DNA from 3 places in the Mesorhizobium sp. P2_B5 genome. Region 1 is predicted to be linked to each of the others. Evidence: riboswitches for the same ligand, from Rfam matches in the RefSeq annotation. Region 1 holds a riboswitch; each other region holds the start of a gene.
What was found. Region 1 has a riboswitch for cobalamin ahead of AC1D1N_RS07750 (CbtB domain-containing protein). Riboswitches for the same ligand answer to the same signal wherever they lie in the genome.

Region 1 (4,708 bases):
GAGGGCAGGTTGGTGGCATAGGTCTGGCCGGCCGCGCGCTCGGCCGGCGTCAAGCCGGAGAAGACCGGGCCATGGACGTGGCCGTCGCGCGACCAGGTCTCGGCGCCGGCGCGCAAGCCGCCGGAAAACTCCGGCGCGTCATTGTCGGCATGGCGAACCCAGTCGGGGTCGTCGTGCCGGCTCATCAGGCCGCGGCCGTAGATCGGCACCAGCCGCGACAGGTCCTTGTGGACGCCAGGGCAGTGCAGGCACTCGTTGAAGTTCTCCCAAAAGATCTTCCAGTTGCAATTCATCACCTTGCGCAGGACATGGCCTGATACCAGCGTTTCCAGCGGCCAGTTGCCGAGGTTGCCGGAAGCCGGATCGAAGGATGACGCAGCCGTACCGTCGACGCTTTCAGCAAGGTTGATGAAGACAAAGCCGCGCCACACCGAGAGCGCCACCCGATAAAGCGGATGATCGGCCTTGTCGAAACCGTCGGGCAGCGATTTCGAGGGAACGCGCACGAGATCGCCGCGCAGCGAATAGGACCAGGCGTGGTAGGGGCAGGTGATGAGCCGCGCCTTCAGCCGGCCCTCGCTCTCCTGGCAAAGCTGCGAGCCGCGATGCCGGCAGGTGTTGTGAAAGGCGCGCAGTTCGCCGGTGTCGTCGCGCAGCACGACGATTTCCTGGGTGCCGACGCGTAAAGTCCTGAACGCCAAAGGCTGGGCAAGGTCGGCCTCGCGGCAGACGAGCAGCCAGCTTTTGTACCAGATGGCGTCGAGATCGCGCTGGTAGGCGTCGGCGTCCCAATAGGCCGAGGACGGCAGCGTCGGCTCGGCCTTCGTCAGGCCGTTATAGGGGTCGCGCTGGCTCGGATTGGGTTGCATGGCTGGCTTCCTCTAGGGATACGCCAGCCGACACCCCGGCAAATCGTTTGTCAATCAGGGTGCCGCATTGCCGGTTGCGGGTGCGGCGCATAATCATGTCATGGACATGAGGGGATTCGGAACGTGGCCGCACGACAGATGTCGCTTACGCCGGAGCTGGTCGCGCGTTGCTGGCGCGAGATCGCCGACGCCGGGCCTGACCCGGAGGCGATGCACCTCGATGACAGCGACTATGACGCGCTGCTGGATGAGTTGCAGGCCGAGCTCCCCGACAGCGAACCGCTGTGGCTGTTCGGCTATGGCTCGCTGATCTGGAAACCGGAAATCGATTATGTCGAGGAGCGTGTTGCGCTGGCGCGCGGCTGGCACCGTTCCTTTTGCATGAACATGACGCGCTGGCGGGGCACCAAGGAAAGCCCCGGCCTGATGATGGCGCTCGACAGCGGCGGCCAGTGCAAAGGCGTTGCCTTTCGGCTGACCGACGACAACCGGCGAGAGCAACTGGGCAAGCTATTCCGGCGCGAAGTCACGCTGAAGCCGACAAGCTACCGGCCGCGCATGCTGAAGCTTGCAAGCGAGGCCGGTCCGCTCAGGGCGCTAGCTTTCGTCATCAACCGCAACGGGCTGAGCTATTCCGGCCCGCTCGACGAGGCGAAGGTCGTCGAGCGGCTGGCCACATCCTGCGGGCACTGGGGGTCGGGCGCCGACTATCTCTACAACACGGTGAAGAATCTGGAGGGGCGCGGCATTCACGACCGCCATCTCTGGCGGCTGCAGCGGCTGGTTGCCGAGCGGATCACCGCCCTGAACCCGTAACGCTGCATGGCGCATTCGCGCTGTTGGCCGGCGGAATTTGGTTTGCCGGATGCGGCTGTTTCAGCCTATAGTCGCGCATGTCGTCGGTTCCGCTAGGGACCAAGAGGGAATGCGGTGAGGGCTGAGTTGTTGCCCAATGCCGCGGCTGCCCCCGCAACTGTGTGCGGTAGTCCTCTCCAAGCCACTGAGGATTTTTCTTCGGGAAGGTGGGGAAGGGCGTTATTCCGCGAGCCAGGAGACCTGCCGGCGACAGGGAACTGACTTCGATGCCCTCGGGTGGAGGGCGAAAGGACAAGATATGAATACCGCTTCCGTCTCCCTCGGCGCTTCCGTCTCCTCGCAGTCGCGCTTCATGCAGCTCGTGCTTAGCGCGTTTCTGGGCATTTTCGTCATCGGCGTTGTCGGTTTCTCGCATATCGATGCGGTCCACAATGCCGCGCACGACTATCGCCATTCGATGGCGTTTCCCTGCCACTGACGAGGATCTGACATCATGAATCTGTTTCGCAACGTCGTGTTCGTCGCGGCGATCGCCGGGCTCGTGGCAGGCGTCGTCCTCGCCTGCATGCAGGCCTATGCCACCGTGCCGCTCATCCTGAAGGCGGAAGTCTTCGAACAGGCCGGTGGCGGCCATGAACATGAGCATGCCGCAGCGCCCGCCGCCAATGTTACGGACACCAATGCCATGAGCAGCGCAGCACCGGCTGAGGCAGCCGCGCCGGCGGAGGACGAAGGCTGGGCGCCGGCCGACGGCTTCGAGCGCTTCACCTTCAGCATTCTGGCCAATATCGTCACCGGCATCGGTTTCGCGCTGGTCCTGGTCGCGGTTTCCGAATTCGCCGGCGGCATCGGCAACTGGCGCCAGGGTGTATTCTGGGGTCTGGCCGGTTTTGCCGCGTTCACGCTCGCCCCGGGCCTCGGCCTGCCGCCGGAACTGCCGGCGATGCCGGCGGCCGACCTCACCCAGCGCCAGATCTGGTGGTGGGCAACGGTGGCGGCGACCGCGGCCGGTCTCGGCCTGATCGCCTTCCGCAAATCGCTGCCGCTGGCGATCCTGGCGGTGGCCCTGATCGTGGCGCCGCATATTGTCGGCGCGCCGCAGCCGGACAGCTTCGAGACGCCGATCCCCGAAGGCCTGCATCACCAGTTCGTGGTGGCGGTGACGGTGACCAATCTGGTGTTCTGGCTGGTGCTCGGCGCGGTTGTCGGCCTGGTGCGAGGGCGCTTCACCGGCACGGCGACCAGCCTGCGCGACAGCTTTGCCTAATCGCAGTTTGACCTTCATCATCGGCGGTGCGCGCTCCGGCAAGAGCGCGCATGCCGAAACCTTGGCGACGGCGCTACCGCCGCCATGGGTCTATATCGCCACCGCTGACGCCTATGACGATGAGATGCGCGAGCGCATCGCGCAACACAGGTCGCGGCGCGGCGAAGGCTGGGCAACCATCGATGCGCCGCTTGATGTTGCCGGTGCGCTCAAGGCCTTGCCGGACAACCAGCCCGTACTCGTCGATTGCCTGACGCTGTGGCTGACCAATCATATGCTGGCCGATCATGATCTTGAGGCGGAATGCCGGCGGCTAACCGACGTGCTGTCACGGCCGCGCGGGCCGTGGTTCGTGGTCTCGAACGAAGTCGGGCAAGGCATCGTGCCCGACAATGCGCTCGCACGCCGGTTCCGCGACGCTGCCGGCCGGCTCAACCAGCAGGTCGCGGCAATTGCCGATACGGTGCTACTGATGGTGGCGGGGCTGCCGCTCAAGGTGAAATGAGATGACCGATATCGACGCCAAGGACGAGGAACGCCACCGCGCCAAGATGGCCAAGCGCAAGGCGGTGCAGGACGCCGAGGTTGCGGAAAAGACGGTCGAGAAGGGCCTCTTGATCGTCAACACCGGACCCGGCAAGGGCAAGACCACGGCCGCCTTCGGCCTGGCGCTGCGCATGCTCGGCTATGGCAAGCGCGTCGGCGTCGTGCAGTTCATCAAGGGCAAATGGCACACCGGCGAAAAGGATGCCTTCGCGGCGTTCGGCGACCGCGTCGTCTGGCACACGATGGGCGAAGGTTTCACCTGGGAAACGCAGGATTTGAAGCGCGACATTGCGGCGGCCGAAGCCGCCTGGGCCAAGGCGCTGGAGTTGATCGCCGATCCGTCCATCAGCCTTGTCGTGCTGGACGAACTGAACATTGCGCTGCGCTACGATTATCTCGATCTAGACAAGGTCGTGGCGGCCCTAAAGGCGCGGCGCGAAGGCCTGCATGTCGTCGTCACCGGCCGCAACGCCAAGCCGGCGCTGGTCGAGGCAGCGGATCTTGTCACCGAGATGGTCGTGACCAAGCATCATTTTTCTGCGGGCGTGAAAGCGCAGCAGGGGATCGAGTTTTAGGGTTCCTTCCACCTTGTGCGGTTTCTTACCCTCCCCCTTGTGGGGAGGGTCGATCCGCGAAGCGGATCGGGGTGGGGGTTCTCGTAGGGCGCTGTCCCCCACCCCGGCGCTTCGCGCCGACCCTCCCCAAGGGGAGGGTGAAGGAAGGGGAGGGTGAAGCTCTCAGAACGTCATCGCGATCAGCGCCGCCGAGAGCAACCCGAACAGCGCGATCAGCAGATAGTCGGCGACCTGGTAGAGTTTCAACGCCCGCCTGATGTCCAGGCTCTCGGCCTCGCGCCGGCCGCCTTCGCCCATGAACGCATCCTCGACGACAACGCCGCCGTAGGTGCGCGGTCCCGCCAATGCCAGGCCGAGCGCGCCGGCCATCGCCGCCTCCGGCCAACCGGCATTGGGCGAGCGGTGCTTTTTGGCGTCGCGGCGCACAGCTTCCCAAGCGTTGCGAGGGTCGGCGTCGCGGACAAGAAAGGCGGCAGCGACGATCAACAGCGCCGTCAGCCGGGAGGCCGGCAGGTTGATCCAGTCGTCGAAGCGTGCCGCTGCCCGGCCGAAGGCCTCGTGGCGCGGCGTGCGATGGCCGATCATCGAATCGGCGGTGTTGGCCACCTTGTAGGCGACGCCGCCAGCCAGCCCGC
Region 2 (4,708 bases), on a different contig from region 1:
CACTGGGAGGAAATCATGGCCGATGTCACGCTGAGACAAGTGAAGAAATCATACGGCAATCTGCACATTCTCCATGGCATCGACCTCGACATAAAGTCGGGTGAGTTCATCGTCTTTGTCGGCCCGTCGGGCTGCGGCAAGTCGACCTTGCTGAGGTCCATCGCGGGGCTTGAGGAAATCACCTCCGGTGAGCTGAAGATCGCCGGCGAGGTGGTCAACGATGTGCCGCCTTCAAAGCGCGGCATCGCCATGGTGTTCCAGTCCTATGCGCTCTACCCCCACATGACCGTCTACGACAACATGGCGTTCTCGATGAAGATCGGCAAGGAAAGCAAGGCCGAGATCGACAAACGGGTACGGCAGGCAGCCGAGATCCTGCAGCTGACCAAATATCTCGACCGTCTGCCCAAGGCGATGTCGGGCGGCCAGCGCCAGCGCGTCGCCATCGGCCGCGCCATCGTGCGCAACCCGAAAGTGTTTCTGTTCGACGAGCCGCTGTCGAACCTGGACGCGGCGCTGCGCGTCGCCACCCGCATCGAGATCGCCAAGCTCAAGGAATCGATGCCGGCTACAACGATGATCTACGTCACCCATGATCAGGTCGAGGCGATGACGCTGGCCGACCGCATCGTGGTGCTGAAGGACGGCCATATCGAGCAGGTCGGCACGCCGATGGACCTCTACAAGAAGCCCGGCAATCTGTTCGTTGCCCAGTTCATCGGCTCGCCGGCCATGAATATCTTGCCGGCGACAATCGACAAGGCGGGCGACCCGACCATCGTCAGCCATGTCGGCGGCCGCAAGGCCACGGTGCCGATCGCGACACCGGCTTCGGCCAAGGGTGCGGCAGTCAGCTTCGGCGTGCGGCCGGAAGATCTGTCGGTCGCCACCGGCACGGAGTATCTTTTCGAAGGCGTGGTGGACTATGTCGAGCAGCTCGGCGAGGTCCAGCTGGTCTATGTCGACATCGGCCGCGCCGACCTGCCGCTGGTGACCAAGCTGCCCGGCAATGTCGAGGTCAAGCGCGGGGCGAAGCTGCGGCTGACTGCGGATGCCGGCGACCTGCACATATTTGACGCCGAGGGACATTCCTTCTCGCTCAAGCCCGTGGAAGTGAAGGCGGCCTGAGATCGGCGCGTCGTATCGGCATGAAAAAAGAGCGGCGGGCCAGGCCCGCCGCTCTTTTTTCAAACTTCGGCTGTTAGAGCAATTCCAGGAAAAGTGTGAGCGGTTTTCCGTCCGGGAATTGCGAAAAACAAACAGATAGTGCGGTTCGCCGTTTCTGTGAAACGGTGAAACGTTCTAGCGGTTGCCGAAGAGGTTCCGGTTGCTGCCTTGCGGGGCGAGCTTCTGCACGTCACCCGACGAGTTCAACAGCTTGTAGACCGGCGAACCGGTGTTCGGTACCGACGACGTCCGGGTGTTGTCTACGTTGACGGTCGCCTGGTTGTCGACGGCGCTACCGCCGACATTGTCGTTGCGGGCATAAGCACTGCCGGCGGCAACCAAAAGCGCAGCGGCAGCAAGAGCAATCTTCTTCATGTCAAGTCTCCTGAATTTCCATCATGTGGCGGAGCGGCCGACAGTCCCGCCGCTCTCCGGCTTGTTCGATGTTCGACTGGGATCGTTGTCCGAAAAACTCTGAGGTCAGATCCCGATCGTCTGTTAGCGACCGAAGAGGTTACGGTCGGCGCCCTGTGCGGGGGCCTGAGCAGCCGAATCCGACTTCGCAACCGAAGCCGTGTGGCCACTATCGGTCGACGTAACCGCAGGCTGGTTGGCGCCGTTCGAACCATAGTTGTCACTGGCGGCGAAGGCGCTGCCGGTGATGGCCAAAACGGCGGCGGCAGTAAGGATGATCTTTTTCATTTTAAATACTCCTGAATTTCTTCGAGATCCCAAGAGCAGCGGACAGGCCGCCACGCTTTTGTTTGGATCGGGATCAGCTGTTAACGGCCGAAGAGGTTGCGGTCGCTGCCCTGAACGACGGGCTGCTTGTCAGCGTGCGCCGACTTCTGAATGGAAGCCGTATACGAGCTGTCAACCGCGGCAGCGGGCTGGTTCGCACCATTGGAACCATAATTGTCGCTACCAGCGAAGGCGCTGCCGGTGATGGCCAAAACGGCGGCGGCAGTAAGGATGATCTTTTTCATTTTTAGTACTCCAGTTTTGCTGTCCGTCTCAGCGGCGTGTGGTGGGAGCAATTCGCGTCGTTCGGACAGCCCCGATGTGGGAAAGCCATAGGCTGGTTTCCAATCACGAAGTTGTTCCGGCTGGGCCATGATTTCACCTCTTGTAATTTTCATAAGCATGCCTATCATCTAACTTTTTATAAATAATACAAAGACTTATGTGACCATGGCGTCTGGCTCACCGAGTGTGTCCGGGCGTCAGCGTTCACACCGTCCTGCACGCATTGTCAACAGAAACGAACCGTTCGGTTCGATTTTAGAAACTGCTAATAGTCACTTTTCGATACCGTTGACGTGTTTTCCCTTGGTCGGCAGTCTGATTCGAGGTGATTTGCGAGGGCCGCGATCCGCCCCGAAAACAACACCGTCAGCCCCACGATCGTCTGCCGCCGCGTTTGTCGTGCGTGTCGCGCCGCATGGAGACGATGTCGCTTTCATGCCGATGTCGCGATCGCTGCCGTGATTAGATGATCCCATCTCAGGTGCCGCTTCGTGACGACGGAGCGGAGAATTGGGAAGCCGGTCAGAATCCGGCGCTGCCCCCGCAACGGTGGTGGAGTTCAAGTCGCAACGGGAGACCACTGGGCAAGAAGCCTGGGAAGGTGTCGCGATGGTCCGCAAGGACAACTCCAGAGCCCGGAAACCAGCCCGAGATGCTTGAACTCGACTGATCGCGGTGGGCGGTCAAGAGGTGGATAGCGCATGCCGGCGTGTTGCCGGCCTGCGGCCGATCCTTCCTCCATCACCACCAAGTTCAGTCCTTAAACCACGAGGACAGAACTATGGATGCGCGCAACGACATGCTGAGGCTCTTGAACGGCCGCAAGCAAGGCTTTTCGCTCGAGCAACCCTTCTACACCGACCCGGACTATTTCAAGCTCGACATGGAGCTGATCTGGTATCGCGACTGGCTGTTCGTCGGCCATGATTGCGAACTGCCGAAGCCCGGCAGTTATATCACCGTGCAGATCGGCGACTATCCGGTGGTGCTCGTCCGCGACCAGAAGGGCAACATCAACGCCTTTCACAATTCCTGCCGCCATCGCGGCAGCCGCGTCTGCAACACCGAGAAAGGCACGGCGGCAAAGCTCGTCTGCCCCTATCACCAGTGGACCTACGAGCTCGACGGCCGACTGCTGTTCGCCCGCCAGATGGCCGAGGGTTTCGACAAGAGCCAGTTCGGCCTGAAGCCGGTCGCATGCGAAAGCGTGGCCGGGTACATCTTCATCTGCCTGGCGAAAGAACCCGCAGACTTCGCGCCGATGCGCGCCATGATCGAGCCCTACCTCAAGCCGCACCGGCTGAGCGAAGCCAAGATCGCTTTCGAATCGACCATCGTCGAGAAGGGCAACTGGAAGCTGGTCTGGGAAAACAACCGCGAGTGCTACCACTGCGCCGGCAACCATCCCGAACTCTGCAAGACCTTCCCGGAAGCGCCGACGGTAACCGGCGTGCAGGGCGCCGACAGCGATCCGGAGATGCTGGCGCATTGGGCGAAATGCGAAGCGGCGGGCCTGCCGAGCAAATTCCGCATCGATCCGGCCGGACAATACCGCGCCACCCGCGCGCCGCTGCTGCGCGATGCCGTCAGTTACACGATGACGGGAAAGCGCGCGGTGACGAAGAACCTCTCCGACACTGTTGCCGCCGACCGCATCGGCACCTTGATGCACTACCACTATCCGACGACCTGGAACCACATCCTCATCGACCATGCAGTGACCTTCCGGGTGCTGCCGATCAGCGCCACGGAGACCGCGGTGACGACCAAGTGGCTGGTGCACAAGGATGCGGTCGAGGGCGTCGACTACACCATCGACGAACTCACGCATGTCTGGACCGAGACCAACGACCAGGACCGTCGCATCGTCGAGGAGAACGCCTTCGGCATCCTGTCTCCGGCCTATGAGCCAGGCCCCTATTCGGAGCTGCATGAGGGCGGCGTGATCCAGTTCGTCGAATGGTACGCAGCCTTCATCGGTCCGCGCCTTGCCGAAGGCGGCCGGCCGGCGCTGCGCAGCGTCGCGTGAGCTCATGTCGCCCAAAAGTGTATTGCGGTTTTGGGATCACGACATGAGCAGAGCAAAAAGGACAGGGGGATGAATGCGATGACGGATCTTGGGCTCTATCGCCATCTCGACCAGATGGCGCCGTGGAATGACAGGCTGCAGGTGCTGGAGGTGATCGGCGTCAGCGACGAGGCGCCAGGCGTCAAGACCTTCACCTTCCGCTCCGACAACCAGACCTGGTTCCGCTACAAGCCGGGTCAGTTCGTGACGCTGGAGCTGCCGACACCTGACGGGCCGCTGATGCGCACCTACACGCTGTCGTCGTCGCCATCGCGGCCGTTTTCGATCGCAGTAACGGTCAAGGCGCAGGCCGGCAGCATCGGCACGCGATGGATGTTCGACCATTTGACGCCCGGCTCGCATGTCAAGGCCTATGGACCGGCCGGCGACTTCTCGTTGCACAGCCACCCGGCGGCCAAATATCTGTTCATTTCGGCCGGCTCCGGC
Region 3 (4,708 bases), 110 kb from region 1:
GGTTTCCACGCCGGGCTCGGCACCGGAAGCGAAGGCGGTGGCTGTGATGATGGCGGCGGGTTTGAGCGAGGCAAGCGTGGTTTCGACGAAGGCGAGGGAGGTGGCGTCTTTCAGGCTGGAGACGAAGATCGGGACCGGGGTGATGCCGCGCTGGCGGAGTGCATCAAAAAGCGCGTCGATGGGCGCGACATCGGCAGCCAGCAGCATCGAGCGGTAGAAGAGGATGGGGATGATGGGTGCGGGGGGATTGTCGGCGTCGCGTTCCCGCCCACCCCCCTCTGTCCTGCCGGACATCTCCCCCGCAAGGGGGGAGATTGCGCTGTCATCGGCGATTTCGCCAATCTTGGATGGTCCAGACAGATTCTTGTCCAACGGCGCAGAAGAGGGGCCGGCTTTGGTGACGGTTGATCTCCCCCCTTGCGGGGGAGATGTCCGGCAGGACAGAGGGGGGTGTGAAGGATCGCCAACGTCGACAACTCCACGCCCCGGCTCATAAAACCCGGCTTTCGGCACCGCGACCGGCTCGGCCGCCGCCACATCCGACCCGGCCAGCCCTGCCAGCCTGCGCATCAGTGCGCTCATATTCTCCGGGCCGCCCTCGCGGAAATAACCAAGCAAGGCGTCCAGTTCCTCACGCGGCAGCGTCGAGGCTTCGATCAGGCGCAGGTCCTCGTCGTGGCCTTCGCCGGGCAGCAGGGCGAGTTTGATGCCCCGCTCACGGGCGATTGCTGCAAGCTGGTCGCAGCCGTAGCGCCACCAGTCGTAGCCGCCGAGGATGCGCACCAAAATCATCTTGGCGTGGCGGGCGACGCTGTCGACCCAGAGGTCGACGGACATGGGGTGGCGCAGATCGCGGAGCGCCGCCAATCGCATCGAGGGCAGGCGGCCGGCATCAGCCTTCCATGCGGCCGCCAGCCCGGCCAGATCGCTGTCGGTGAAGGACAGCGCCACGACATCCGCCGGCGTCTGCCGGAGATCGACCGGCTCGGCGAGATCGTCGAGCGAGGCGGATGTGGTGGTGAGGATGTGCATCGCGGCTCGTGCCTGAGATCAGCCGGCGAGTATACGCTCGATCGCCGGGCGGTTCAGCCCCTTGAGGCCAATGACGACGAGGCGCGAGCGGCGGTCGTCCTCGGCCGTCCAGGCGCGGTCATAGTAATGGTTGACGCGCGGGCCGACGGCCTGCAGCAAAAGCCGCATCGGCTTGCCGCCGACATCGACGAAGCCTTTCACGCGCAGCACATTCTCTTCTTCGGCAATGGTGGTGACGCGCTTTGCCAGTTCGTCCGGATTGGCGATCGAGGGAATGTCGACGATGAAGGTGTCGAAGTCGTCGTGCTCGTGGTCGAAAGCGCCGTCATGGTGCGACTTGCGGTTCTCGATATCGTCCTCGACGGCGAGGCCGAGGCCCAGCAGGATCGAGGGATCGACCTTGCCATGCGCGGTCGCCACGATTTTTACAGCGCGGGCAGAGTGTTCGCCGATGATGGCGTTGGCGCGGGCCGAACCGGCTGAATCCATCAGATCACTCTTCGACAGGATGATCAGGTCGGCGCAGGCGATCTGGTCCTCGAACACCTCTTCGACCGGGTCGTCATGGTCGAGCGTTTCGTCCTTGACCCGCTGCGCCTGCAGGGCGTCCATGTCGTTGGCGACACGGCCTTCGGCCAGCGCCGGGCCGTCGACCACGGCGATGACGCCATCGACGGTCACCCGGCCTTTCACGCTCGGCCACTGGAACGCCTGGACCAGCGGCTTGGGCAGCGCCAGGCCCGAGGTCTCGATCAGGATGTGGTCGACCTTCGGCGTCAGCGCCAGGATCCGGTCGAGGGCCGGCACGAAATCGTCGGCGACAGTGCAGCAGATGCAGCCATTGGCCAGCTCAACGATGTTTTCCTCGGGGCAGGTGTCGATGCCACATCCCTTGAGTATCTCGCCGTCGATGCCGATGTCGCCGAACTCGTTGACGATGATGGCAATGCGCTTGCCGCCGGCATTTTCCAGGAGATGGCGGACCAGCGTCGTCTTGCCGGCGCCGAGAAAGCCGGTGACGACGGTGCAGGGAACACGGGAGAGATTGCCGGCCGGATTTGGAGCGTTCATGGTCAGTCCTTCAACATGTCGAGGGGTGGGATGCGGGCAACGAGGCCGCGCTTGAGGCTATCGGGCCGGCCGCGCCAGGGGATGAGGCCGTCCGTCGAGGTGGCGAAGAGCTTGGCGCCGGTGACGAGATCGGCGCCGCTGGTCGCGGTCAGGTCGCCGAAGACATAGCTCCAGCAGCTGTCGCGCAGGATCGCAGCGCTGAGCCGACGCTTGCAATTGCCGAGGCATTCGACGGTGCGGACACGGATGTCGCCGGCAGCGGCGCGGCGCGTGTCCTCAGCCAGCAATTCGCCGGCGCGGGGATGGGCGTCTGAGCCGGTCTCGTCGCGGCAGGAGGCGCAGACGATGACGGTGACGCCGACCAAGGCGTCGCCATCGGCGGGCGAAATATCCGCTGTGCCAGCCGAAAAACTGCTGTTCTGGTCCAAAAACCGGGCTCCTTGCCCGGAAACCCGCCAGGCGATCGGATTCTTCTGTCGCAGACGGCAGGTCTCCTGGCTCGCGGGTCATCGCCTTGGTAGCCGCCTTCCCGGTGTTACCCAGTGGCTTTCGGCCTTGGCTCGTCGCTTACAGTTGCGGGGACAGCCGCGGATTTGGGATTTTGTCCCGCACCGCATTCCCTCTTGGCCCCAGCCGTTGCGGGCAGGGGACCGTCTGCAGCGGATTTAGGCTTTTGCGGGCAGCACTGTCAACGCACGGCTACGACATGGCAATGTCGGCCAAAGGCTGTCCCAAATCGCCGGCCGGCGTCACTTCGATGCGCTCGAGGCCAAGCCAGCCCTGCATCTGCTTCAATTCCTCGAAGAGTTGTGCGGCGGTCTCAGGTGGCGCTTTGGGTTCGGCATAAGCCGCGTGGACGCGCAGCACGCTGGCGGGACGGTCGGCTTTGAGGTCGACGCGCCCCACGATCCGGTCGCCGAGCAGGAAGGGCAGGACGTAATAGCCGTATTGCCGCTTGTCGGCAGGCGTGTAGATCTCGATGCGGTAGCGGAAATCGAACAGACGCTCGCTGCGCGAACGCTCGAAGACGACGGGGTCGAACGGCGCCAGCAAGGCACGGGCTTCGATTTTTCGCGGCAGGCGGGCGTCCTTGTGGAGGTAAGCCGGCTTGTCCCAGCCTTCGACGCGCACCGGCAACAGCTCGCCCGTCTCGACCAACTCTTCCAGCCGGCCCTTCATGTCGGCCGGCGACAGGCGGAAATAGTCGCGCAAATCGCCAGATGTCGCGATGCCGTGGGCGCGGGCGGAAATGCGCAGCAACTCGCGGTGCGCGTCCTTGGCGGCCGGCACCGGCAGATCGAGGATCGCCTGCGGCAGCACGCGCTCGGGGAGGTCGTAGAAGCGCTCGAAGCCGCGACGGTGGGCCGTGGTGATACGGCCGGCCCAGAACAGCCACTCGAAAGCATGCTTGGCATGGCTCCAGCCCCACCAGCCGCCCGAGCCCTTCTGGCCTTCGAGCGCCGAAGCGGCGATCGGACCGCGCTCGGCGACCGCGCGGTAGATCTCCTCGATATAGGCGGCGTGCTCGCGGCCCCATTTGGCGAGACCGAGATACATTTCGTCGCCGCTCTCGGCACGCTGCATGCGCCAGCGCATCAGCGGCCAGGTCTCGACCGGCAGGAACGAGGCCTCATGCGCCCAATATTCGAACACCGTGCGCTTGCGGGTGACCGCGGCATTGTCGAGCAAAGCCAGCGGGTAGGGGCCAAGGCGCGAATAGAGCGGCATATAGTGGGCGCGCACCACGGCGCTGACGGAATCGATCTGCAGCAGGCCGGTGCGCGAGAGCACCCGGGCGAGGTGGCGGCGGTCGGGTGTGCCGCCCGGCCGGGGGTCGGCAAAACCCTGCGCGGCCAGTGCGATCCGCCTGGCCATGGCGAGCGATATTTTGTCCTTCATCAAGATGCCTTTGCCCTGGTCCCTGTTCGCGCATTTTTTGCCGGTGATTCCGACCATGCTAGCAGGCAAATGGCGGGAGACATGTCAGGAGACAAAAGTGGAGTAAAAGGTGAAGGAAATCAAACAGGAGCGGATCGGACCAGTTTTTCCCGACCTGCCGTCCAGCACTGCGTTTTGAACAAGGTTTGACTTGCTTCGCCGAAAGCCCTGCGCTAACCCTCGCCGCGTTGCAGCATAGGCACCTAAAACGGTTCAGCGGTTAAACTGTCACGCTTCCGCATTAGGGTTGGTTGCTGTAATCAAAGTGGATTGGCCGCCAACGGAAAGCCGCAGCATGAACGCACTGCTCAGTTCGTACCTGCCCATCGTCCTCTTCATCGCCATGGCGGCGGTCGTCGGCCTGGCGCTTATCATAGCGCCGTTCCTGGTGGCCTACCGCAGTCCCGACCCGGAAAAGCTTTCCGCCTATGAGTGCGGCTTCAACTCTTTCGACGATGCCCGCATGAAATTCGACATCCGCTTCTACCTGGTGTCGATCCTGTTCATCATCTTCGACCTGGAAGTGGCCTTCCTGTTCCCGTGGGCGGTGTCGTTCTCGAAGATCGGCATGCTCGGTTTCTGGTCGATGATGGTGTTTTTGGCGGTGCTGACCATCGGCTTCGCCTATGAATGGAAAAAAGGAGCGCTGGAATGGGATTGAACGACA

Region 2: it holds a riboswitch for cobalamin, as region 1 does, so the genes downstream of both, AC1D1N_RS18020 (aromatic ring-hydroxylating oxygenase subunit alpha) here and AC1D1N_RS07750 (CbtB domain-containing protein) in region 1, are expected to answer to the same signal.
Region 3: it holds a riboswitch for cobalamin, as region 1 does, so the genes downstream of both, AC1D1N_RS08280 (DUF1636 family protein) here and AC1D1N_RS07750 (CbtB domain-containing protein) in region 1, are expected to answer to the same signal.

Annotation. Positions count from the first base shown of each region.
Region 1 covers NZ_JBFUDJ010000002.1:252,356-257,063, reverse strand. The annotation lists gene AC1D1N_RS07760 (aromatic ring-hydroxylating oxygenase subunit alpha) at 1-869, opposite strand, end outside; gene AC1D1N_RS07755 (gamma-glutamylcyclotransferase) at 993-1,685, shown strand; cobalamin riboswitch at 1,753-1,947, shown strand; gene AC1D1N_RS07750 (CbtB domain-containing protein) at 1,984-2,163, shown strand; gene AC1D1N_RS07745 (CbtA family protein) at 2,179-2,952, shown strand; gene cobU (bifunctional adenosylcobinamide kinase/adenosylcobinamide-phosphate guanylyltransferase) at 2,945-3,457, shown strand; gene cobO (cob(I)yrinic acid a,c-diamide adenosyltransferase) at 3,459-4,073, shown strand; gene cbiB (adenosylcobinamide-phosphate synthase CbiB) at 4,236-4,708, opposite strand, start outside.
Region 2 covers NZ_JBFUDJ010000005.1:10,378-15,085, forward strand. The annotation lists gene AC1D1N_RS18000 (ABC transporter ATP-binding protein) at 16-1,128, shown strand; gene AC1D1N_RS18005 (DUF680 domain-containing protein) at 1,303-1,542, opposite strand; gene AC1D1N_RS18010 (DUF680 domain-containing protein) at 1,666-1,869, opposite strand; gene AC1D1N_RS18015 (DUF680 domain-containing protein) at 1,950-2,153, opposite strand; cobalamin riboswitch at 2,656-2,858, shown strand; gene AC1D1N_RS18020 (aromatic ring-hydroxylating oxygenase subunit alpha) at 2,975-4,222, shown strand; gene AC1D1N_RS18025 (FAD-binding oxidoreductase) at 4,301-4,708, shown strand, end outside.
Region 3 covers NZ_JBFUDJ010000002.1:365,364-370,071, reverse strand. The annotation lists gene cobN (cobaltochelatase subunit CobN) at 1-1,032, opposite strand, end outside; gene cobW (cobalamin biosynthesis protein CobW) at 1,051-2,103, opposite strand; gene AC1D1N_RS08280 (DUF1636 family protein) at 2,106-2,531, opposite strand; cobalamin riboswitch at 2,571-2,773, opposite strand; gene AC1D1N_RS08275 (winged helix-turn-helix domain-containing protein) at 2,803-4,002, opposite strand; gene AC1D1N_RS08270 (NADH-quinone oxidoreductase subunit A) at 4,337-4,702, shown strand; gene AC1D1N_RS08265 (NuoB/complex I 20 kDa subunit family protein) at 4,693-4,708, shown strand, end outside.